4 regions of the Pectobacterium sp. 1950-15 genome follow, and region 2 is predicted to be linked to each of the others. Evidence: predicted binding sites of a transcription regulator. Region 2 holds the regulator's gene; each other region holds the start of a gene.
The links. The regulator Fur, encoded in region 2, represses iron uptake genes when iron is present. The targets are predictions, from matches to a motif close to ATAATAATGAGAACNACTATCAA.
Positions count from the first base shown of each region.

Region 1: the regulator Fur is predicted to act here: its motif matches at 2,063-2,085, upstream of sodA (superoxide dismutase [Mn]).
Region 3: the regulator Fur is predicted to act here: its motif matches at 3,821-3,843, upstream of fhuE (ferric-rhodotorulic acid/ferric-coprogen receptor FhuE).
Region 4: the regulator Fur is predicted to act here: its motif matches at 3,331-3,353, upstream of WCT94_RS02775 (isochorismate synthase).

Region 1 is NZ_JBBBQR010000009.1:126,383-132,167, reverse strand. Features, by position in the region: gene WCT94_RS12225 (methyl-accepting chemotaxis protein) at 1-1,021, opposite strand, end outside; gene sodA (superoxide dismutase [Mn]) at 1,352-1,978, opposite strand; gene fdhD (formate dehydrogenase accessory sulfurtransferase FdhD) at 2,203-3,036, opposite strand; gene exaC (acetaldehyde dehydrogenase ExaC) at 3,529-5,064, shown strand; gene WCT94_RS12205 (acyltransferase) at 5,285-5,785, shown strand, end outside.
Region 2 is NZ_JBBBQR010000005.1:75,927-81,711, reverse strand. Features, by position in the region: gene glnS (glutamine--tRNA ligase) at 1-1,280, shown strand, start outside; gene fur (ferric iron uptake transcriptional regulator) at 1,345-1,794, opposite strand; gene fldA (flavodoxin FldA) at 2,124-2,651, opposite strand; gene WCT94_RS07710 (methyl-accepting chemotaxis protein) at 3,541-5,214, shown strand; gene ybfE (LexA regulated protein) at 5,356-5,637, opposite strand.
Region 3 is NZ_JBBBQR010000001.1:237,352-243,136, forward strand. Features, by position in the region: gene WCT94_RS01060 (DUF2569 domain-containing protein) at 1-492, opposite strand; gene WCT94_RS01065 (AAA family ATPase) at 590-1,339, opposite strand; gene fhuE (ferric-rhodotorulic acid/ferric-coprogen receptor FhuE) at 1,499-3,742, opposite strand; gene WCT94_RS01075 (AEC family transporter) at 3,950-4,876, opposite strand; gene WCT94_RS01080 (LysR family transcriptional regulator) at 5,023-5,785, opposite strand, start outside.
Region 4 is NZ_JBBBQR010000002.1:162,370-168,154, forward strand. Features, by position in the region: gene WCT94_RS02765 (isochorismatase family protein) at 1-266, opposite strand, end outside; gene WCT94_RS02770 ((2,3-dihydroxybenzoyl)adenylate synthase) at 277-1,902, opposite strand; gene WCT94_RS02775 (isochorismate synthase) at 1,899-3,095, opposite strand; gene WCT94_RS02780 (MFS transporter) at 3,427-4,689, shown strand; gene WCT94_RS02785 (TonB-dependent receptor domain-containing protein) at 4,789-5,785, shown strand, end outside.

The sequences.
Region 1 (5,785 bases), on a different contig from region 2:
TCAACTGACCCAGCTCATCTTTACGCGTCGTGTTGATGGACATGGTGAGGTCGCCTGTCGCGATTTTTTCAGCCATGTTCAATGTGTTGCCCAACGGTGTGGTGATCTGACGTGAAATGAACCAGGAAATCAGCAGGCCAAGCAGCAGTGTAATTAGCGCCGCGATGCTCATTTGCAGCGTGGCGCTGTGAATATCTTCCTGTGAGGCTGCCAGCTGATCGCTAAGCAGGGATTTCACCACGCTGTTCAATTGGTCGGCAACGCTCCGCATTTGTGCTGCCTGCGCCATCTCTTCCTGATAGGCTGGCATGTAAGCAAGAACCTGCTCTTCATAGTTGTTCATGATTGTCAGAACGGGTGTCAGTGTTTCACGTTGTTCGGCAGACAGACTCTGATACAGGAAGGTCAATGACGTTTGTGCCGCGTTGATGGCATCCGTCAGTTTTTCTTCGGATTCTTTATTGGTAGAAAGTAATAAACCACGAACGTGGTAGCGGACGGCAATCAGTTTTTGGTTCAGATCGGAAAGTAATAGCTGTAGGTTTGTGCTGTTGTTGTCTGTCTTTAATTGATCGTTGAGATCTTGTAGGGGTTTTTCCGTGGTTGAAATATTCCAGCTTTTTCTAACGGCATCTTTTTTGCTAACGGCATTAATATAATTGTTTTGTTTTTCCTGATAGCTGGTAATTAATGTAGGGATATTAGCTATTTTCTTGGCGTCGCTTTCAGGCCAGTGAAATTCTTTTGCCTTTTCAGCGAGTTTGCTGACATTGGCAATATGCTCAATGTTCCTTTTTATATCATCTGGGTTATATGTGGTGCCGTATAATGCGCGGTAATATTTAGCCTGGTTAATTTCATCATTGATATTGTTGCTTAAATTAACTTTATCAATACTGTCTTTCAGCGAGCTAATATGCATAATGCCCGCACCGGCAATCACCATGGTCATCAGCAGAATCAGGAAAAAGCCTAATCCTAATTTTTTACCGACTTTTAGATTGTCAAAATTCATAGCCATCACATCCCACCACTATATCTTATTGAGTCAAATTCACTATCCTGATGCACACTTGATTAGCGGTGCTAGCATCTCGGATTACCGCTTGCCAAGCCTATTTTTGCAAAACAACATGATAAAAACCCGCAGTAGATATCGGCACGTTACTCTGGAACTTTACGCGCCAGTCAGCGGCGGCCTGTCGGGGCGAGGGTCAATGATGAACCAAATAGTGCCAACGTGCATGCGGTTTGAAGTATGACGGATATAAAAAAACTGGAATAACAGGCTGTTATTCCAGTTTCTATTCAAACGCAGAAGGCGCCTGATGGGATCAGGCATTCAACGGTTTTATTTTTTCGCGCTGGCGAAACGAGCCGCTGCTTCGTCCCAGTTCACTACGTTCCAGAATGCTTTCGCGTAATCTGGGCGACGGTTTTGGAATTTCAGGTAATAAGCGTGTTCCCATACATCCAGACCAACGATTGGGTAGCCAGAAGTACCAGAAATTGCTTCACCCATCAGTGGGCTGTCTTGGTTTGCAGTAGAGACTACAGCCAGTTTGCCGTCGTCTTTCAGCACCAGCCAGGCCCAGCCAGAACCAAAACGGGTTGCTGCTGCTTGCTCAAATTTCTCTTTAAATGCATCAACGCTGCCGAAATCACGTTCGATGGCGGCTTTCAGGTCGCCAGTCAGCGTCGTGCCTACTTTCAGGCCTTTCCAGAACAGGCTGTGGTTAGCATGGCCACCTGCGTTGTTACGCAGTGCTGCTTTTTTCTCAGCAGGAACTTTATCCAGTTGAGCGATCAGCTCTTCAACAGACAATTTAGCCAGCTCAGGCAGAGATTCCAGCGCGGCATTAGCATTATTGACGTAAGCCTGATGGTGTTTGGAATGGTGAATTTCCATCGTCTCTTTGTCGAAATGCGGTTCCAGTGCGTCATAAGCATAAGGCAGCGATGGCAGTGAATAACTCATGTTTAGCATCTCCATGGTAAAAAAAATGTTACGGCACTGTACTGTTAGTACCGCGTAAGCAATACGTTCATTATAGTTAATTAAATGATATTGAAAATGATTATTCTCGTTCTGATGTCATGAACCATATTGCTTTACCTCATGATAACAAACGGTTATGTCATTATTGCACTATGTAAAAACAAATTAATCTATACCCGTCATACTTCAAGCTGCGGTAGCGCTTACTCGCTCAGGCGCTGCGGATGTGTGTAGATCGTTGCGTGTCCTGGTCGACAAAAACCGACCAGCGTCAGGTTGCAGCGTTGGGCGACCTCAACCGCCAGTGACGTTGCCGCCGAGACAGCAAACAGGATTTCCACGCCGCACATGGCGGACTTCTGGACCATTTCATAGCTGGCACGGCTGGAGACCAGCGCGGCACCTTGTTGCCACTCTAGTTTTGCTCGAGCACCCAGCAGTTTATCCAGCGCGACATGGCGGCCGACGTCTTCGCTTCCCCCGGACAGCGTGCCGTCTGGCGCGACCCAACTTGCGGCATGGGTACAACCCGTCACCTGACCGATCTTCTGCACATCGCGCAGCCGCACCAGCGCGTTTTCAAGTTTGCTGAGGGAAAAGGCCTGCGTGAAGGGCAGGGGCGTCACCGGCTTGCCGATCTCCGCGAGCTGCTCCACGCCGCATACGCCACAGCCTGTGCGGCCATCCATCGCCCGACGTCGTTCTTTTAGCCCGGCAAAACGTCGGCTGGAAAGCTCAATTTGTACTTCGATACCGTTACAGGCGGGCAGTACATCAATCCCGTAGATGTCTGCTGGTGATTGAATAATGCCTTCAGATAAGGAAAACCCGAGGGCGAACAGTTCCAGTTCTTTCGGCGATGCCATCATGACGACATGCGAGATGCCGTTGTAGACCAGCGCCACGGGCACTTCTTCCGCCAGCCAGTCAGGCTGCGGCTGGTGCAGCGAGTCAGGATGATAGACCGAATGTTGCGTTGCGCCTTCAAGGGCGGTAGCCGCGCGTAAATGAACCCCTTCCACCTGAAATACCTGCATGTTAGTAACCTTGGAAATTAAAAGTATTATACCCGTCATACTTCAAGTTGCATGTGCGTTGGCTGCGTTACTCGACACACTAGCGTGTGTCTCACCCCGTTGGGGCCGCTGCAAGCAGCGTTCAAACCTGCCTCTGGCAGATTTGTCAATCACCCGAATCACTTACTCAAGTAAGCTCATCGGGACTCCTTCGCTTGCCGCGTTACGATGCTCATTGATGAGCATCGCCCTAAAGGGCTAACGCTTCGCGTTATTCAAAACGAATACGTTTTGTCCTGAAACTCGAATTATTTAGGGTATACCTCACCGCGCCTGAAGGGATGCGACTTTTTCTCGCAAGAAACTGTGCGTCAACTCGAAGAGTTGCTTTCTTCTCTGGCCGAATCCTGTCGCTAACTCCATACCCCGTATAGGCTTAATTTAACTGCTTACTGTTTGCCTCTTTTTTCACTGCGGCATGGCCGCTCACTCGGAAATGAAAAGGAGACTGAAATGGCGCATGATAATTTTGAAGGCCGACCTGCATCTGACGACTACGGTTCTCTCAACCTGAAAAAACGCTATGACAATTTTATCGGCGGAGCCTGGGTTCCACCTGATGCGGGTCAGTATTTTGTCAATTTGACGCCAGTAACGGGCCAGCCGATGTGTGAAGTGGCCAGTTCGTCAACGCGAGATATTGACCACGCGCTGGATGCCGCTCACAAGGCAAAAGCGGAATGGGGTGGCCTGTCAGTGCAGGATCGGGCGCTGGTGCTGAACCGTATTGCCGACCGAATGGAACAAAATCTTGAGCTGCTGGCGCGGGTAGAGACTTGGGATAACGGCAAACCGATACGCGAAACTAGCGGAGCGGATGTGCCGCTGGCGATTGACCATTTTCGCTATTTTGCGGCCTGTATCCGTGCGCAAGAAGGGGCGATCAGTGAAATTGACGGCGATACCGTGGCCTACCATTTTCATGAACCTCTCGGCGTTGTCGGGCAAATCATTCCCTGGAATTTCCCGCTGCTGATGGCCTGTTGGAAAATGGCGCCTGCGCTGGCCGCCGGTAACTGTATTGTGCTGAAACCCGCCAAACTGACGCCGATGTCGGTGCTGATTTTGATGGAGCTGATTCAGGATCTGCTGCCGCCAGGTGTCATTAATGTCGTCAATGGGTCGGGAAGTGAAATTGGCGAATATCTGGCGACGTCGAAACGCGTTGCGAAAGTCGCTTTCACCGGGTCGACTGAAGTGGGCCAGCAGATCATGAGCTATGCGGCGCAGAACGTGACGCCAGTAACGCTGGAACTGGGTGGCAAATCGCCGAATATCTTCTTTGCCGATGTGATGGATAAAGAAGACAGCTTCTTTGACAAAGTGCTCGAAGGCTTCACGCTGTTTGCTTTCAATCAGGGAGAGGTCTGTACCTGTCCGAGTCGTGCGCTGGTGCAGGAATCGATCTACGATCGCTTTATGGAGCGGGCAATCAAGCGCGTTGAGGCTATCCGCATCGGCAACCCGCTGGACAGCAAAACCATGATGGGTGCTCAGGTGTCAGCAGGCCAGCTTGATACCATCCTTAACTACATTGATATCGGTAAGAAAGAGGGCGCACGGGTGCTCACGGGCGGCCAGCGCAAGGCGATGCCGGGTGGGCTGGCGGAAGGGTATTATCTGGAACCGACGATATTGTTCGGTAAAAACAGTATGCGTGTCTTCCAGGAGGAAATTTTTGGACCGGTATTGGCGGTCACGACCTTCAAAACGATGGATGACGCACTGGAGATCGCCAACGACACGGAATACGGTCTGGGGGCTGGCGTGTGGAGCCGTAACGGTAACATTGCCTACCGGATGGGGCGTGGTATTCAGGCCGGACGCGTCTGGACCAACTGTTATCACGCTTATCCGGCGCATGCAGCGTTCGGGGGCTACAAGCAGTCCGGCATCGGGCGTGAAAACCATAAAATGATGCTGGAACATTACCAGCAAACCAAGTGCCTGTTGGTGAGTTACTCTGATAAGCCGATGGGGCTGTTCTAACGGCGTACTTCCTTCAAACCCTGCGTGCCTGCCTGTGCGGGTACGCAGGCATGATGTACATTGATGCGGGTTTCCCGCATCAATCCGTCCTTATCACTCAGATTTAACCGATTGTTGATAGCTGATCATTGATAGTTGCTGGTTGTTAATAATCGATTGTGCCAGCGCTTAACAACGGCTACGCTGTTTTGAATAGCGCTTTGCTTTCAAGAGGTTGTGCATGACGGATAAGATCGGCTGGATTGATAACCTGCGGGCGCTGGCCTGCATGATGGTCGTTCTGATTCATAGCACCACCTACTATATTACTGCGGGCGGCACGCCGGGCGATGGTCACTGGGATGTAGCGAATATCCTGAACTCTGCCTCGCGCGTCTGTGTTCCGCTGTTTTTCATGATCTCGGGTTACTTATTCTTTGGCGAGCGCAGCGCGGGGAAAAAACATTTCCTGCGTATCGGTTTATGCCTGCTTTTTTATAGTGCGGTCGCGCTGATCTATATTGCGACGCTCACGCCGATTAATGGCCTGAATTCATTGCACCATGCGCTGCAAAAACCGGTCTTTTATCACTTATGGTTTTTCTACGCCATTATCGTGATTTATCTGCTCTCCCCGCTTATTACCATCAAGCCCGTATCGGGCAAATATTTAGCGGTCTTGATTGTCTTATTGGCCGTTGTCGCTAACCCCAATACGGGGCGGGTGGTATTTGAAGGGTTT
Region 2 (5,785 bases):
CCGAGCAAATCCGCGAATACCGCGGTACGTTGACGGCGCCGGGCAAAAACAGCCCTTACCGCGACCGTACCGTGCAGGAAAACCTGGCGCTGTTTGAAAAAATGCGTAACGGCGGGTTTGCGGAAGGTACGGCCTGCCTGCGAGCAAAAATCGATATGGCATCGTCCTTTATCGTGATGCGCGATCCGGTGCTGTACCGTATTAAATTTGCCGATCACCACCAGACGGGTAACAAGTGGTGCATCTACCCGATGTATGACTTCACCCACTGCATCTCCGATGCGCTGGAAGGGATCACGCATTCACTGTGTACGCTGGAATTCCAGGATAACCGCCGCCTGTACGACTGGGTGTTGGACAACATTACGATTCCTTGCCATCCGCGTCAGTACGAATTCTCTCGCCTCAATCTCGAATACGCGATTATGTCCAAGCGTAAGCTGAATCAGTTGGTGGTGGAAAATGTCGTTGAAGGATGGGACGATCCGCGCATGCCGACCATCTCTGGTCTGCGCCGTCGTGGTTATAGCGCAGCCTCTATCCGTGAATTTTGTGTGCGCATCGGCGTCACGAAACAGGATAACAACGTGGAAATGGCCGCGCTTGAATCCTGTATCCGCGACGATCTGAATGAGAACGCCCCGCGTGCGATGGCGGTGCTGGATCCGGTCAAAGTCGTGATCGAGAATCTGCCAGCCGGGCATGAAGAATTTGTCGCGATGCCAAACCATCCGAACAAGCCGGAAATGGGGTCACGTCAGGTGGCATTCAGCCGTGAAGTCTATATCGACCGTGCTGACTTCCGTGAAGAAGCTAACAAACAGTACAAACGCTTGGTGTTGGGTAAAGAAGTGCGTCTGCGTAATGCCTACGTGATCAAAGCCGACCGCATTGAAAAAGACGAGCAGGGCACCATCACTACGATCTACTGTAGCTATGATGCAGAGACGCTGAGCAAAGATCCGGCTGATGGCCGTAAAGTGAAGGGCGTGATTCACTGGGTTTCTGCGGCACACGCGGTACCCGCAGAATTCCGTTTGTACGATCGTCTGTTCAGTGTGGCAAACCCTGGCGCGGCAGAGGACTTCCTGTCGACGATTAACCCAGACTCACTGAAGATTACGCAAGGTTTTGTCGAAGCGAGCCTGGCGCAAGCAGAAGCAGAGAAAGCGTATCAGTTTGAGCGTGAAGGTTACTTCTGTGCCGATCGTGTTTACTCCAGTGCAGAGCATCTGGTGTTTAACCGTACGGTTGGGCTGCGCGATACCTGGGTTGGCTAAGGCTGACTGGAAAGAAGACAAAAATAAAACCGCCTCGGCGGTTTTATTTTTTTATGCGGTCGATTTATCGTGTGGAATCGTGCAGGGTTTCGTCCTCTCGGCAATCCCCTTCACTGCAATGCCCGTAGAGATACAAACTGTGGTTGGTCAGTTTAATGCCGTGTCTTTCTGCGATCTCGCGTTGGCGTGCTTCGATAGACTCATCGCGGAATTCAATGACTTTGCCACAGTCGAGGCAAATTAAGTGATCGTGATGATGCTGCTGCGTCAGTTCAAAGACGGACTTTCCACCTTCGAAGTTATGACGGGTTACGATGCCCGCATCATCAAACTGGTTGAGTACGCGATAGACGGTAGCAAGACCAATCTCTTCGCCCATATCAATCAGTCTCTTATATAAATCTTCCGCACTGACGTGATGGCAGACAGGATCCTGTAACACTTCCAGTATTTTCAGTCTTGGAAGAGTGACTTTCAGGCCGGCCTTCTTTAATGCGGTATTGTTGTCAGTCATGCGGGTTTAGTCCTGTTGCTTACTTATCAATGGAGGCTGCCTAGCCTATGACATCGGTCGGCTCAAAAAATGTAATAGCGTCCCAATTATAGAACCGCACATACAAAATGAAAACAAGGGAATGTTAACAATATTGTCCCCATTCACACTACTGGTATAGAACGCAATACGTTGTTGATGAATGAGGAAATGGTGAAGCACGTATAAAACCGATGGGATTATTGTACAGGTTTACTGATAGAAGTTAAAAAAATGTATCAATTATTATGAAAGGTTTTACCTATCAATGCTGTTTTGGCTCTGATAGGGATTATCAGAGCCAATAGGATTTAGCCAACCAGCTCTTTCAGGTTCAGTTCATCGCTGATCTGTTTGACCCACGTTGTTACGCGTTCGCTGGTCAGTTCAGGCTGGCGGTCTTCATCGATAGCCAGGCCGATGAAGTGGTTGTCGTCGGCGAGCCCTTTAGAGGCTTCAAAGTAATAGCCCTCTGTTGGCCAGTGGCCGACAATCGTCGCGCCGCGAGGTTCGATAATGTCACGGATAGTACCCATGGCATCACAGAAGTATTCCGCATAGTCTTCCTGATCGCCGCAGCCAAACAGGGCAACCAGTTTTCCTGTGAAATCAACTTCTTCCAGCGAAGGGAAGAAGTCATCCCAATCGCACTGAGCTTCACCGTAATACCAGGTTGGAATACCCAGCAGCAGAATGTCGAAACCTTCGAGGTCTTCTTTGCTGCTTTTGGCGATGTCATGAACATCAGCAACGTTGGTGCCTAACTGCTGTTGGATCGTTTTGGCGATGTTTTCAGTGTTGCCAGTATCACTGCCAAAGAATATTCCGATGAGTGCCATGAATTGAATAACCTCTTGATTCCTAATGGTATGGTGTAATGTTTCACCCACTTATCTGTTAATAATAACAGACACTCACATCAGGAGAAACTCGTATCGGTAAGGATGCGTAAATCAAAGGCGTATGAAATGTGGAGGGGAGTAAAAGAAACGAAACGCAGTTCTGCCGACGCTAAATTCCCCATAATGAATAGGGATTATGGTATCGTCAGGGATTAAACGCTCATTTCCTTAATATCTTGGTGGGTATTTATTTATAACAATGTTTCATTTTTTATGAATATGCTTTTTATTTTTACAACTGATTCCGATTGTAATTAAAAGCAGACTTCTTTTTGTAAGAAATAAAAGTCACCTCACGGTACGTTACTCTTCGTGAGAATTAAAATGCATACAAAAGATAATGTTTTAATCGAATTGAAAGTCTGTAACATTTCTCGGGAATATTCCTAATAAATGGAAATAAGAATTATAACCATTTACAGATGAGACGATGAAAATACAGAAGGAAAAGGTTTTAGCCTTTTGATGTTAAAGAATAAAGTGAAAGTTCAGCGTAAATTGCCTTGCCCATTGACAGCATGCCGATGCCAACGCACGTGAGGCGCGGCGGTAGCGAACTTTATGGTAACTCTCTGATTAAAAAACTTATATCTATAAAAATAAGTGCATCCATTCTCAATATAAAAAATTATATTAATAAATATAGCGAGAACGCTAAATATTCTCTGTGTTTAGCCGATGAGTTAGCGTGGTTTTTGAGTTTTCAACTCGGTGAAATGTGAACGCTAGGGAGAAGTGACCTGTTTCATGGTGTGAATTTTCTGATTCATATCGGTTGATTAGCGATAAAAATCTTTTTAACCATTTTCCTGATTTGGAGTGAGCTATGAGACTTATAAAAAATATTGCCATCAGAACCGCTATGCTATGGGTGCTGGGCATTTTTTGTGTCCTTTGGGGTGGCGTATCGATATATACCATGTTCTCTTTTAAAGAGATGACGACGACCTCGAAAACCAGCACCTTGCTGGTTCAGAATATGAATTTTATCAACCAGGGCAACGATCAATACTTCCGTATGGTAACCCGTCTGGCGCGTGCCGTTGACGCTCGCCGCAGCGGTGATAATGCCGCCGCAGATAAAGAGCAGGCTTCTGCACTTGTCGCGCTGGATAAACTGAAGTCTGATTTGGTGGCGTTTAATGCTATCGATCATGCGGGTCTGGATGCGGCGCTGGTACAGGCTGTCAGTCGTGACTGGAACAATCTGGTTACTCAGGGGGTTGAGCCGCTTTACCAGAAGGCCGTTGCCAACGCACTGGATGATTACCAAAATCAGGCCAAGAACGTTGTGCCGCCATTGAGTCGCCAATTTGGTGCATCTTTATCCGCATTCAGTAACGCCAGCGCAGAGAAATTCGATGCGGCAGGCGTTCGTTTTGAAAAAATCACCACGATTGGACAGAACATTTTGCTGAGCGGATTGGTTATCGGTCTGATCATGCTGTTCCTGACTGACCGTTATCTGGTTGTGTGTCTGGTTCGTCCATTAAATGACCTGCGCTATCACTTTAGCGTGATTGCTTCCGGCCATCTGGGCAAGCCAATTCTGGACTTCGGCAATAACTGTGTCGGTCGTCTGTTCCCACTGCTGCGTGAAATGCAGGGGAGTCTGGCCAGCACGGTTAGCACGATCAGAAACAGCACGGATTCCATCTATCAGGGGGCTTCTGAAATTGCTGCGGGCAACAACGATCTGTCTTCACGTACTGAAGAGCAGGCTTCCGCGCTGGAAGAAACTGCGGCAAGCATGGAGCAACTGACGGCGACGGTGAAACAGAACGCCGAAAACGCCAACCACGCTAGCCAACTGGCGTTGCAAGCTTCGACAACGGCGAAGAAGGGCGGCGAGATCGTTGAGAACGTGGTGAAAACCATGGCGGAAATCTCTGGCAGTTCGAGAAAAATTGCAGAAATCACCACTGTGATTAACGGCATCGCTTTCCAGACCAACATTCTGGCGTTGAATGCGGCGGTAGAAGCCGCGCGTGCGGGTGAGCAAGGGCGTGGGTTCGCCGTGGTGGCGGGAGAAGTACGCAGTCTGGCACAGCGCAGTGCGCAGGCAGCGAAAGAGATCGAAGGGCTGATTTCTGAGTCTGTTCGCTGTGTCGATACGGGTTCCAACCTGGTTAGCGATGCTGGTGACACCATGCAGGATATCGTCCGTGCGGTGACCAACGTGACGGATATTATGGGTGAGATTGCGTCGGCATCGGAAGAACAAAGCAAAGGGATTGCACAGGTTGGTCAGGCCGTAGCGGAAATGGACAGCGTAACGCAGCAAAACGCCGCGTTGGTTGAACAGGCCTCGTCGGCCGCCTTGTCGCTGGAAGAGCAGGCGGCGTTGCTGAACCAGACGGTGTCGCTGTTCCAGTTGTCTGACTCGCAGTCAGCGCTGCAAGTCGCAGCAAAACCGATGCAGAAAGCGCAGGCGGTTGCGCCACGTGCCGCCGCAGCTAAAGCGTTGCCGCCCAGCAACGACAACTGGGAAAAATTCTGATGCGGGTTTTCATCAGAAAAACCGTATGTTAGTCAGAACAGACGTGTTGTTTAACCTGGGGTCGAGTGTTTAATCTTGGGTGAATGTTCAGGCGGCGTCAGAAATGGCGCCGCACAAGGTGTGAATATCGTATTACGTCAATCAGGACTGTTGTTCTGCCAACTGCGCCAGCAGCATCTCTTCAATCAACTCACTGCGGCTGATGTTCCGCTCTTCAGCAAGGCTGTTCAGGATATCAACGGCGTCGCTGTTAATCTTTAATTCAACACGGCGCAAGCCACGAACTTTATCGCGACGTAGCTGATTACGCTTGTTAATTCTTAGTTGTTCGTCACGCGAGAGCGGGTTGGTCTTGGGGCGGCCCGGACGACGCTCGTCTGCGAACAGATCCAGTGTGGTGCGATCCGTTTGTTCTTTTGCCATAAGTAATGATACTGCAAGGTATTCGGACCAAAATACACGGTGCTGTCCATCTTGTTCTACAAATAAAAGCGATGCCGATTCTCACCCTGCAACAGAGGTCGCCAGGATGCGGTTTGCTATCTGTGAAACATGTCGGGAAGTGATGCGT
Region 3 (5,785 bases), on a different contig from region 2:
CTAGCGGCTAAAAACCAGCGGAATTCTTTTCGAGAACAGAAAATAGGGGATCCAGACGGCAATGCCAAAGACCGCAGAGGAAATCGCACGGATATCACCAGTATCGAACTTAGCATTAAACAAGTAAGCCGGTAGCACTGTCATATACCCCACCAGCAGCGCGCTAATGAAATAGTATGCAACCATCACATTCCGCGTGCGTTTTTTACGTCGGAAGAAGGTCATTGCGGTGAAAATTTCCAGTGCGAACATAGCACACAGGAAAAACACCAAGGCCAATGCGTAATAGCCGAGAAACCCAGTGTTCCTAAAGTGAATAACCATCGCATTGATAATTTCGTACAGCGAGAACGGCGTAGTAACGATAGAGAGAATAATCCCCAGCGCCGGGAGGTAGAGAATACCGTTAATCTTCTGTTGTTCTTGTTCTTCACATGTTGCGCACAGGCCAGATTCTTTACGTGCGTCGTTATCACAGTTTAGGCACTTCATTTTCTGAACTCCCTGTAAAATGTTCCAAAAGAAAAAGACGGTTTCCCGTCTTGATATCACACGTCATTGTCGCTTACCCCCGAAACGATGTTAACCCCTATTCCGCCATCAATTCACGCAGCATCCGTTCAGGGTGATTAAGGAAAGCACGTGTGACCTGATAGTGTTCCGTGTCCTCGTACGCGACCTGCTGTATTCCGTCTTCGCCAAACTGGAAGATCGTGGCATCAGGATATGCCATCAGGATCGGAGAGTGAGTCGCGATAACAAACTGCGATCCTTCACGGATGAGATCGTGCATGCGGGCAAGCGCAGCCAACTGCCTGCTGGGCGACAGCGCGGCTTCCGGTTCGTCGAGTAGATAAATTCCCTCTTTACCAAAACGGTTGAGCAGCAACGCCATAAAGGATTCACCGTGCGATTGTTCATGCAGTGAATAGCCACCATAGGAATTAATCACAGGCGGATCAAAACCAGGTTCGCTATCCAGCCGCTCAATTTCCGTCGCGACATTGAAAAAGCTCTCGGCGCGTAAGAAGAAACCGTTTTTAGGTTTCTTAATCCCTTTCGCCACCCGCAGGAAATGCGACAGCCTGGAATGTGAGGTGCGGGTACCGAAGTTGAAATTGCGGGTACCGCCTTCCGGGTTGAACCCCATCGAAACGGCAATCGCTTCTAACAGCGTGGATTTTCCCGAACCATTTTCACCGATAAAAAAGGTGACTTTCGGGTGCAGCTCCAGCTTATCCAACGAGCGAATCGACGGAATAGAAAACGGATAAACCTCGAATGAGTCCACCTTTTCGTGTGCCAGCGCGATTCGGCTGACGTATTGCGTTGAGATCATTTTCAGTCTTCCTGACGGGTAATGAGTGAAAATATCCTAACCCCATAGCGTTAAAAGAAAAAACGCCCGTATCGCTGTGATACGGGCGCTATGCTGATTCCCGACAACGGTGCTTCACATCGTCGGGTCAGTCACTCACATCAATAGCAACGTGCTGAACTAGAAAGCATAGTTAACCGTCATCGAGACGCTGCGCGGCGTGCCATACACGGCATAAGGCGCAAGGTAGTCGCTATATTCTTTATCAAACAGGTTGTTGATATTCGCCTGTACCGCCAGCTGTTTGGTCACCTGATAGCGGCTAAACAGGTTAACCAACGCGTAGCTGCCCTGCTCGGCGCGCAGCGTGGTATTTTGCGGGCCAGAGCCTTCCTGCCAGATACCATTTTGCCAGTTCACGCCGCCGCCAACGGTTAACTCCGGCAACGTTGGCAATTGGTAACGGGTAAACAGCTTGAACGACGTGCGCGGCTGTTCTGGATTGACCGACTTACCGTCCCGATCGTCAACAACATAGCGCGTACCGCCAAACGTCATTTGCAGGTTGTCCGTCACTGCGCCGTTCACTTCAAATTCGATCCCTTTGCTGACGACACCATCAACAGACTGGTAAGCCGTTTCCTGTGTCACCACATTCTTCTCAAGCGCAGTTTGAGCTACGCGATCCTGCTCAATTCGGAAGACCGCAACTGAAGCCGTCAGGCGACTGTTATACCAATCCCCCTTCACACCCGCTTCATAATTTTTCCCGGTTGTAGGAGACAAATATTGATTGTCTACACCTTTTTTCGTTTGTGGCTGGAAGACATCGGTATAGCTGGCATACGTTGACCAGGTATCGTTGATGTCATACACCAAGCCAACATAAGGCGTCACACGATTCTTACTGGTATTTCCTGTCGTTCCAACGATGCTCCAGTCGGTATAACGTGCGCCAGCAATCAGGTGCAATGGATCCGTTAACGAGAATCGTGCTGAGGTATAGAGGGATTTTTGTCGTGTGGTTGAGTGCTCATAATCATTATTCCAGAGCCCCGGCACAAAAGTGCTACCCACCCAAGACCCCCATGTCGGATCGGCAATATTGCCATTCCAGTTGTAGAAATTGCCCATATCCGCAGGGCTTATCGTCGATTGGGCATTAGCGAATTGATTACGCTGCCGAGTATAGCTGCCGCCTACCACCAGCTCATGCTGGCGCCCTAGTAGCTCGAACGGGCCAGACGCGTAAGTATCAATCGCATCAACTTTACGAGTGCCCTTATTCCATCCACCATAAGCACCGACATTACCGCCGAACGGATCAACCAGTAGCCCGGTATCTTTATCTGGGAACCCATTGGCATACATCAGCTTGGAATCGAAGTGGGTTTCACCATGCGTCCCGTTCATACGCACCTGCCAGCCGTTATCAAAACGCTGAGTCAGATCGGCAAAAACCTTCTTCGAGGTTTTATCCGAGTAGCTCCAGTTTGGTGCGGTGTTAAAACTACGACCGAAATGCGTGCTGCTGCCGTCAGTGAACCACGTCGGCAATCCGCCCCACGTAGGGCTATCGGTATTGCTTTCCTGATAATCATAACCGAGGGAGATCGTCGTCGAATCGGTCACATCAGCATCGATCACACCGTAGAGGAATTTTTTGCGGCTGTGGTAACGATCGAGCCAGGTGTCGTTATCCTGATAACCCGTAACCACACGCCCACGCACATTACCGGATTCCGTCAGCGGCGCAGACAGATCGGCCACCATCCGCTGTTTATCCCACGAGCCGTAGCTGCCAGATACCGAGCCTTTAAATTCGCGACTGTCCGCATGTTTGCGCACCATGTTCACCGCCGCAGAAGGGTTACCCGTTCCGGTCATCAACCCGGTCGCCCCACGTACCACTTCGATACGTTCGTAGATTGCTGTATCGGAAGCGGAATCACCGAAATCCCAAATTTCGTCTACGACCGTAGGAATTCCATCGAACAGATAGTTAGTAATCTGGAAGCCACGCGCAAAATACGTCATACGCTCGGAATCGATGATTTTAGAGGATACACCGGTCGTGTTCGCCATCACCCCACCAATCGTTTCAAGGTTCTGATCTTCGATACGCTGCTGGCTGATAACGCTCACTGACTGCGGGATATCACGCGGCGTCAGCGTCATCTTCGTTCCGGCGTTAGTCACTTTCACGCTGTAATCCTGCGGGTCGCTGGCTTCTGCGTTGGCATTGGCGTTCGCACTGACCACCAGCGTATCGCCTGAGGCGGGATTTTCTTCAGCAGCGGCTTGAGCAGGCAGGAAAGAGGCAGAAATCAACAGGGCGAGAAGAGAGACTCCGAATGGTTTTGCTCCGGCCAGCGAAGAATCACAAACGCGCGTTTTTCCGGCGCGAGTAACTCCAAAAGACATGGTATATCCTCGGTTAACTGATGGTGATTTTGGCGAGATGCTGAGGCGTTTCTTGTCAACATTTGCACAGAAAAGTAAATGATAACTATACGCATTATTATTGTTATTTCAACGAAAGGATTAATTCACTTAAAATACAAATAGATAAAAAAGAACAAATCACCACACCGTTAACAAGGCATGTTACAAAAAGAACATTTGAGGCATTTACAACAGACCGGCCAACCCAAGAACAGTCAGCGGCAGCGCGACGCCTGCGACCAGTGTCTGAAGCGCGATAATTCCCGCCATCAACGGTGCATCACCACCTAACTGACGAGCCATGATGTAGGATGACGATGCCGTCGGCAGCGCTTGAAACAACAAGGCTGCAATCGCCGCCGGACCAGACAGATTGAAGAGATGGCAAGCGACGATTGTTACTAGCGGCATCGCTATGAATTTCGCACATGATGCAATCACCATAGGGCGCAGCCAGCTACGCGCAGCGGAAAAATCCAGCGCCGCGCCCACGCACAGCAGCCCCAGCGGCAGCGATGCCTGCCCCAGCGATTTCAGAACTGGCTCAATCCCCAGCGGCAAACCTAATCCGGTAATCTGCAAAGTAATACCGATCGCGCAGGCCACCACTAGCGGGTTCAGCGCCAGCAGCCGCACGATATTCTTCAATGAGGGAGCCCCAGTATTGCCGTAGCGGGCAAAAACCAGAACACAGAGAATATTGACCGTCGGCACAATCGCCGCATTCGCGACGGCGGCAAGCGCCACACCGTGTGCGCCAAACAGCCCGGCAGCGGCAGACACGCCAACGTAGTTGTTAAAACGGACACCGCCCTGAAATAGAGAGGTAAACGCCGCATCATTGACGGGGAAGAAGCGGCGCGCAGCGACCAGCCCGGCAGCGACAACCAGCGTTGAGCACACCAGCGTCAGGATCATCGCCGCTACCGGCACGCCATCCAGACGCGCCGTCGCCAGACCATGTAGGAATAGCGCGGGAAGCAGAATGTAATAACCCAACCTTTCAGTCTGCGGCCAAAATGCCGCAGCCAAAAAAGATCGCTGGCGTAACCACGATCCCAGCACGATCAGTAGCGCGATCGGTAACAGCGCCAGCAGAAGTGAGGCGATCATCGGCTGACACGCCACGGCGCAGAAGATAAAAGAAAGAAGGATTGCGGATTGGACGCCATGGTTCAGTACCTGAGTGGAAGAAACAGGCACTACCCTAGCGGGATTTCTGATGAGAAAAAAACGAGATTAACTCAACGTTAGCTCAATTATTTCTCATGAATGGCATCTTCACCAGACTGCGTTCGGATCGCTTCCGCCAGTGCCGCAGCCAGACGCATTGCCGGGCGATCTTCACGTTCCAGCAGCACAACGCGCCGCTGCTGTTGAGGCTCACCAAAGGGGATACACGTCAGATTATTCAGGCGGCCCCTCTCCCGTTCGGACAGCGGAATAACCGCCACGCCAAGCCCGCTGGCGACCATCTGTACAATCGCCTCCTGACTGTCCAGCTCCATATCGGTTTGCACCCGCAGCCGCTGGCGGCGCAGCTCGCGATCGATAGTTCTTCCAGCCCAGGCGCGACGATCGAAACGAATAAAAGGGTGTTCTTGCAGGAGTGGTCTGGCATCCAGAGACGCCAGCGCCGAGGGGGCAACGATCCAGAATCCTTCCTGATACAGCGGCGTACTCATCAGACCGGTTGGATAGGGTTTTACCGGCTCGGTGGTTACAGCAGCGTCCAGCTCGCCAGCATCAATGCGAATCGCCAGTTCCGCCGACATCCCGGAGTTCACCAAAACACGCAGGCGTGGATGAGCATGACGCAATGCGGCCAGCGCGGCAGGCAAGACACCCGCCAGCGCGGTCTGGATCGCGCCAATTCGCAAGCGCCCGGCCAGCTCTCCGCTCTCACCTAATTCGGCGGCAATGCCGTCGTACTGCGCAAGAATATCCCGCGCCTGCTCTACCGCACGATGTCCGGCTTCCGTGAGTACCGGAACGCGACGTGAACGATCGAAAAGCGACACC
Region 4 (5,785 bases), on a different contig from region 2:
GCCCGGTCAGCCGCGCTTTGTGCATTCGGCTGCGCGGTATACACCACCGGAATCCCCTGTGCTTTGCAGTAGGTTCGCAACGCCACAATGTTCTCGATCAACTGCTGCGCCAGCGGGCTGTCCGCGCCATAGAAATTCACGAAATAGTCCTGCATGTCGTGAATCAGCAGCACCGCGCGTTCAGGTTCAAACGCCCAGGAAACCTTGTTCTCAGGGAAATCCTGTGCGCGCGGCAGGGGATAAGAAGCAATAGAAGGGATTGCCATCACAAAATCCTTATTTGTCTTGAGTGCTAAGTTGGGTCTGGATGCGCTGACGGAGTGATTTCTTATCAATCTTGCCGACCGGCGTAACGGGCAAGGTGTCGATCATCTCGAAGCGGTCCGGCAGTTTGAATTCAGCAATACCCTGATTGCGAAGATATTTTCTTAACGTGATGGCTTTCAGCGAGGGATCGCTGACCACCAGAAAAGCGCAGCTCTTTTCGCCCATGACCGGATCGGGCATGGACACCAGCGCGGCATGGAGAATACCGTCATGTTTGAGCAGCAGGTTTTCGATCTCTTCCGCGGCAATCTTTTCACCACCGCGGTTAATCTGATCTTTTTCTCGCCCGACCACGCGCAAATAGCCGTCCTCAGTCATCTGCACCACATCGCCCGAGTGGTAAAACCCTTCGCTGTCAAAGGCGCGGGCGTTGTGTTCCGGGCTGCGGTAATAGCCGCGGAAGGTATACGGGCCGCGCGTCGCCAGCAGCCCCGCCTCGCCTCTCGGTACCGGATTGCCGTCGATGTCCAACACCTTCACTTCATCATCCGGGCTCATCGGATAGCCTTGCGTGGTGAAGATATGCTCGTCGCTGTCGTCCAGTCGGGTGTAGTTCACCAGCCCTTCCGCCATCCCGAGTACCTGCTGTAGCTGACAGCCCAGTACCGCCGGAATGCGGCGGGCGACAGCTTCACTCAGCTTCGCACCGCCCACCTGCAAGATCTTCAGGCTATGCAGCGCCCCGCCAAACTGCTCAGCCGCCTGGATCCACAGCGCGGCGGCGGGCGGCACCAGCGAGGTAATATCGATCTGATGGCGTTCGATCAGCGGGAAACAGGTCATCGCCCCCGGATCCAGTGCCAGCACAACGCGTCCACCAGCGTAAAACACGCCGAGCGAACCGGGCGAGCTTAGCGGGAAGTTATGCGGTGCCGGCAACGCGCACAGGTAGCGGGTTTGTGGCGTCAGCTCGCAGATTTCCACGCTGCGACGCACGCTGTAGTAGTAATCGTCATGAGTACGGGGAATCAGCTTCGGCGTACCGGTACTGCCGCCAGAAAGTTGAAAGAAAGCCACCTGCCCCGACGCAGACGGCCGATACTGGTTGGTCGACGCACACGGCTGCAACCAGTCTGACAGGCTGTGTCCCAGCGGGCTGTCGCCGAGCATCACCACCGTTTGCAGACGGGGAACCTGCGTCTGTAGCCGATCCAGAAACTCACCGTTGCCGAACAGCGGGTGTCCGGCCGATGCGATCAGTAAGCGCGGTTCGATCTGTGTGGCGTATGACAGCAGTTCCAGCTTGTTATGGCTAAACAGCGCGTTAACTGGCGCAACGCCTATTTTCAGCAACGCAAAAAAGGTCAGGTAAAACTCGGCCACGTTCGGCAACTGCACCAGCGCGGTGTCGCCACAGCGCAGGCCGCTTTCCGTCAGGCGCGATGCCAACGAGGAAGACTGCCGATCCAGCTCGCGATAGCTCCACTGGCGTTCGCCGCACACCACCGCAACGGCATCAGGTTGCGTCGCCAGGTGGCGCTCCCAGGCATCCGTTAACGGCAGACCGCTCCAGTACCCCTTGTCGCGATAACGCTGTGCCAGTTCCTCTGGCCAGGGCGTAAATTCAATGCTCATAGTCCATCCACACCTGAGTTAAGCCCAAACGCATTCAGCATCGTGTTTAATTTGGCGGCGGTTTCAGCCCATTCATCCTCGGGGACGGACGCCTCAACAATGCCCGCGCCGGCAAACAGGCGGACGTTGTTATTTTTGATGGTGCCGCAGCGAATCGCTATCGCCCATTCGCCATCGCCGTTGGCATCACACCAGCCGACAATGCCGCTGAATACGCCACGATCGTGCGGTTCCAGTTCGGCGATCAGCTGGCGCGCTTCCTGCGTGGGGAAGCCGCACAGCGCGGGGGTAGGATGGAGTTGGCAGGCGACCTGAAGCGCCGTCATCTCTGGGTTCGCCAGTGCACCGCTGATGGCGGTAGACAAGTGCCACATAGAAGCGGTGTGCATCAGCGAAGGTGCCGATGGAATCGTTAAGGACGAGCACAGCGGCATCAGGCGCTGGCGGATGTCGTCCACCACCAGCTTATGCTCGTGCTTGTCTTTGCCAGAATTCAGCAAGCGCTGGCTATTCAGGTAATCCAGATGTTCATCGTTCATTCGTCGCGCCGATCCCGCCAGCGGATTGGAGACAATGACGTTTCCCTGCTTACGCAGCAGCAGCTCCGGACTGGCACCCAGTAAGATGGAACCATCTGGCAGCGGCAGTGAGAAGTGATAGCCACCCGCGTTCTGCACCATCAGGTTGTTGAGGATCGTTTGCGCCTTAACAGGCCCCGCCAGCTCAATGTCCAAAATGCGCGACAGTACCGCTTTGCTCAGTTCACCGCGTCGGAAGCGCTCAACGGCCTCAGCCACGATGGACTTGAACTGACATTCATCCGGGACGCTGTTTAACGTTAGTGCGGCAGGTGACGCCGCCGTGTGCTTACGAGCCCGGCTGACGAGTTCAGATTTCGTCGTAACGGTATAATTATCAGGGATATAGAGACAAGAGGGTTGCGTGGTATCAAAAGGAATCGCCCCTACCACAATAGGCAGCGACTGCCCTGCCTGACGCGCCCGCTGGAACGCCTGCGCGATTGCAGAGCTCAGCCTGTCATCGTGCGAATCTGGAGCACAAACAGGGGACGAAATACGTTCAAATAAGCCGGAAGTAGAAAGGCTACGGTGTTCCGATGCATATAAAAAAGCGGTCTGTTCCGAATAAGTTAGCCCGCTAAATGTTTCAGCTTCTGTAATCAGTGTATCCACAAGGCAGCTCCTGCGCTCGCAAATTAAATACCAATGATTATTAAAATCATTATCATTTATATCAAGCGCAGTTAAATTACACTGAAGTAACGTGTTCGGTCAATCCTTCCACAGAATGGTTATTCACGCCCATTAATTAGGGGTTATATTGATGTTAATCAATTTTTTTGGGCATCTTTCATAACGGTTAATGGTTAGCAACAGGAATGTATTGATTATAAAATCCACATCACAGATGATAATGAAAATACTTATCATTCATTGTCAGGGGAATTAAGCTGCGCTAGACTGCGCGAATATTTTACTAACTGTGTCTAAATGTGAGCCTGTCATGGATGAAAGCATGTACCGCCAGCACACCCGATCCGTTGTGCATCTGGCGCTGCTAATTAACATGCTTTCCCTCGGCAGCCTGATGATGGTGATGCCGTTAGGTCCCGATTTCATCAGCGCCCTGTCTATGGATGCCAAGAACATCGGCTACATTAGCGGCGGCGCAACGTTTGCCTCCGCCATTGTCGGCTTCCTCGCCGCCCCTTATCTGGACAGATTTAACCGTAAACATGCTCTGATCGTTCTGCTGACGCTGCGCTTCGGCCTGACAGCGGCCTGCATGTTTGCCACCAGCCAAACCCATCTTTTAGTGCTGTTTATTCTGGCGGGCTGCGTGGCTGGGCCGGCCTCTGGCGTGTTGATGGCGGCGGTTGTCGATATTGTGCCGGCCAACGAGCGCGGCAAGCAGCTGGCCTACGTCGGTATGAGTTTTTCACTCGCGGCCATTATCATCATGCCGCTCTCACTGGAGTTAGCTCACCGTATTAACTGGCAAGCGCCGTTTTATATTTTCGGCCTCGGCGGCCTGCTGCTGGCGCTGTTAGTGCTGCGGCTCTTTCCTTCCATGCCGCCGACGCACCGAGTTCAGCAAGGTTCGTCACCCACGACAGCGCCCACTTCGGTATTACACGATCTGCTGGCCTCCCCCCTTTTCCTGTTGGGGCTGACGATCATGTCGCTACAAATGTTCGGTCATTTCCTGCTGATCCCCCATTTTTCCAACTACTTTCAGTTCAATCTTGCTTTCCCGCGGGATGATATTTCCCTGCTTTATCTCTGCGGCGGGCTGGCAAGCATGGTGACCATGCAGCTGTGCGGCAGCCTGCTGGATCGGGGGTATGCCAGCCGGACGATCGTGGTGACGACGCTGCTACTGGCCGTTGTCATCCTCTGCGGTTTCGTTTTTCCTTTTTCACTTTCCCTGTATCTGGTGTTCACCCTGTTCATGGCACTCAGCGCGGCCCGTTCCAGCAGCACGCTGGCGATTACCGCAGGTATTCCGCTGCCGCATCAGCGCGCCGCCTTCATGTCCTATCAGGGAACCGCGGCGAACGTGGCGTCGGGGCTTGCCAGCGTCGCTTCTGCCGCTTATCTGAGCACCTCGGTTGAGGGAAAAATTGATGGATTTTCACAGCTCGCCGTCGCCAGCACCGTCTTTGCGCTGGCCGCCATGCTGCTAACCCTACGCCTGATTCCACAGCTGGCTGAACGCAGCCGAAAGACGGCCGCACGCCAAACGGCACAGGCTACAGGGCAATAAACCGTTCGATTCACTCAATGAGTGGATCGGCAATGCACGTAATACAGCACGCAATCTATTTACGGGGATATTTTTCCACTCTTTGATGGGGTCTTTGACATGCAGCTAAAACCGGAAAATCGTTTTTCACATCATTATTTCCCACACAGTAAGGTGTATCGCGCCCTGCTGGTGACCGGGTTACTGGCACTGCCTGCGCTCGCGCAGGCAGAAAACGCGGCAGATGAAAAAATCGTCGTGACGGCAACACAGACGAAACACACCACGCTAAGCGCCCCCGCCAGCGTCTCTGTCATCACTCGCGCCGAACTGGAAAAGATGTCGGTGAATAACGTTTCCGACGCAGTGAAAAAGCTGCCGGGCATTAACATCAATCCCTCTACCAGTTATGGCCGTAACGAAATCAAAATCCGCGGTATGCGGGCAGACTACACGTTGCTGCTGGTAAATGGTCGTCGTATCAACTCCCAAGAATCACTCGCGACCGATATGGGGAATGATTTCGATCTTAGCTCCATTCCGATGTCGGCGATTGAACGTATCGAAGTGATTCGTGGCCCAATGTCTTCCTTGTACGGTGCCGATGCATTAGGTGGTGTGGTAAACGTGATTCTGCGCCAGCCAGGGGAGAACGTTGCTGGTGAGATCGGCTATAACTTTCAGGCACCGACCGAAGGTTCTGGCGGCGACCACAATCGTCTGAATGGCTACGTCAGCGGGCCATTAATAGAGAATACGCTGCTGGGCAGTTTGATTGTCGATGGCGGAAAACGTGACGCCTGGCGTACCGATCTATCACAAAACCGCAACACGGATGCCCTGGAAAAACGCGATAACTACAGCGTGCTGGGTAATCTGACGTGGTTGATCGACTCCCAGCAAAGTCTGGATTTTGATGCGACTTATACCAAAGATGACCGCTTCGTCGACTGGAATAACTTTGGCGCAACCGTCCGTAATACACAAAAAATTGATCGCCTCGGTCTGGGACTCACACATAACGGTAGCTGGGATAATTTCGATACGCGGTTACGCTACTACTACGAAAATATCGACTTAATGGATAATTCTGAGCTTAATAAAGGCATTGCCGATA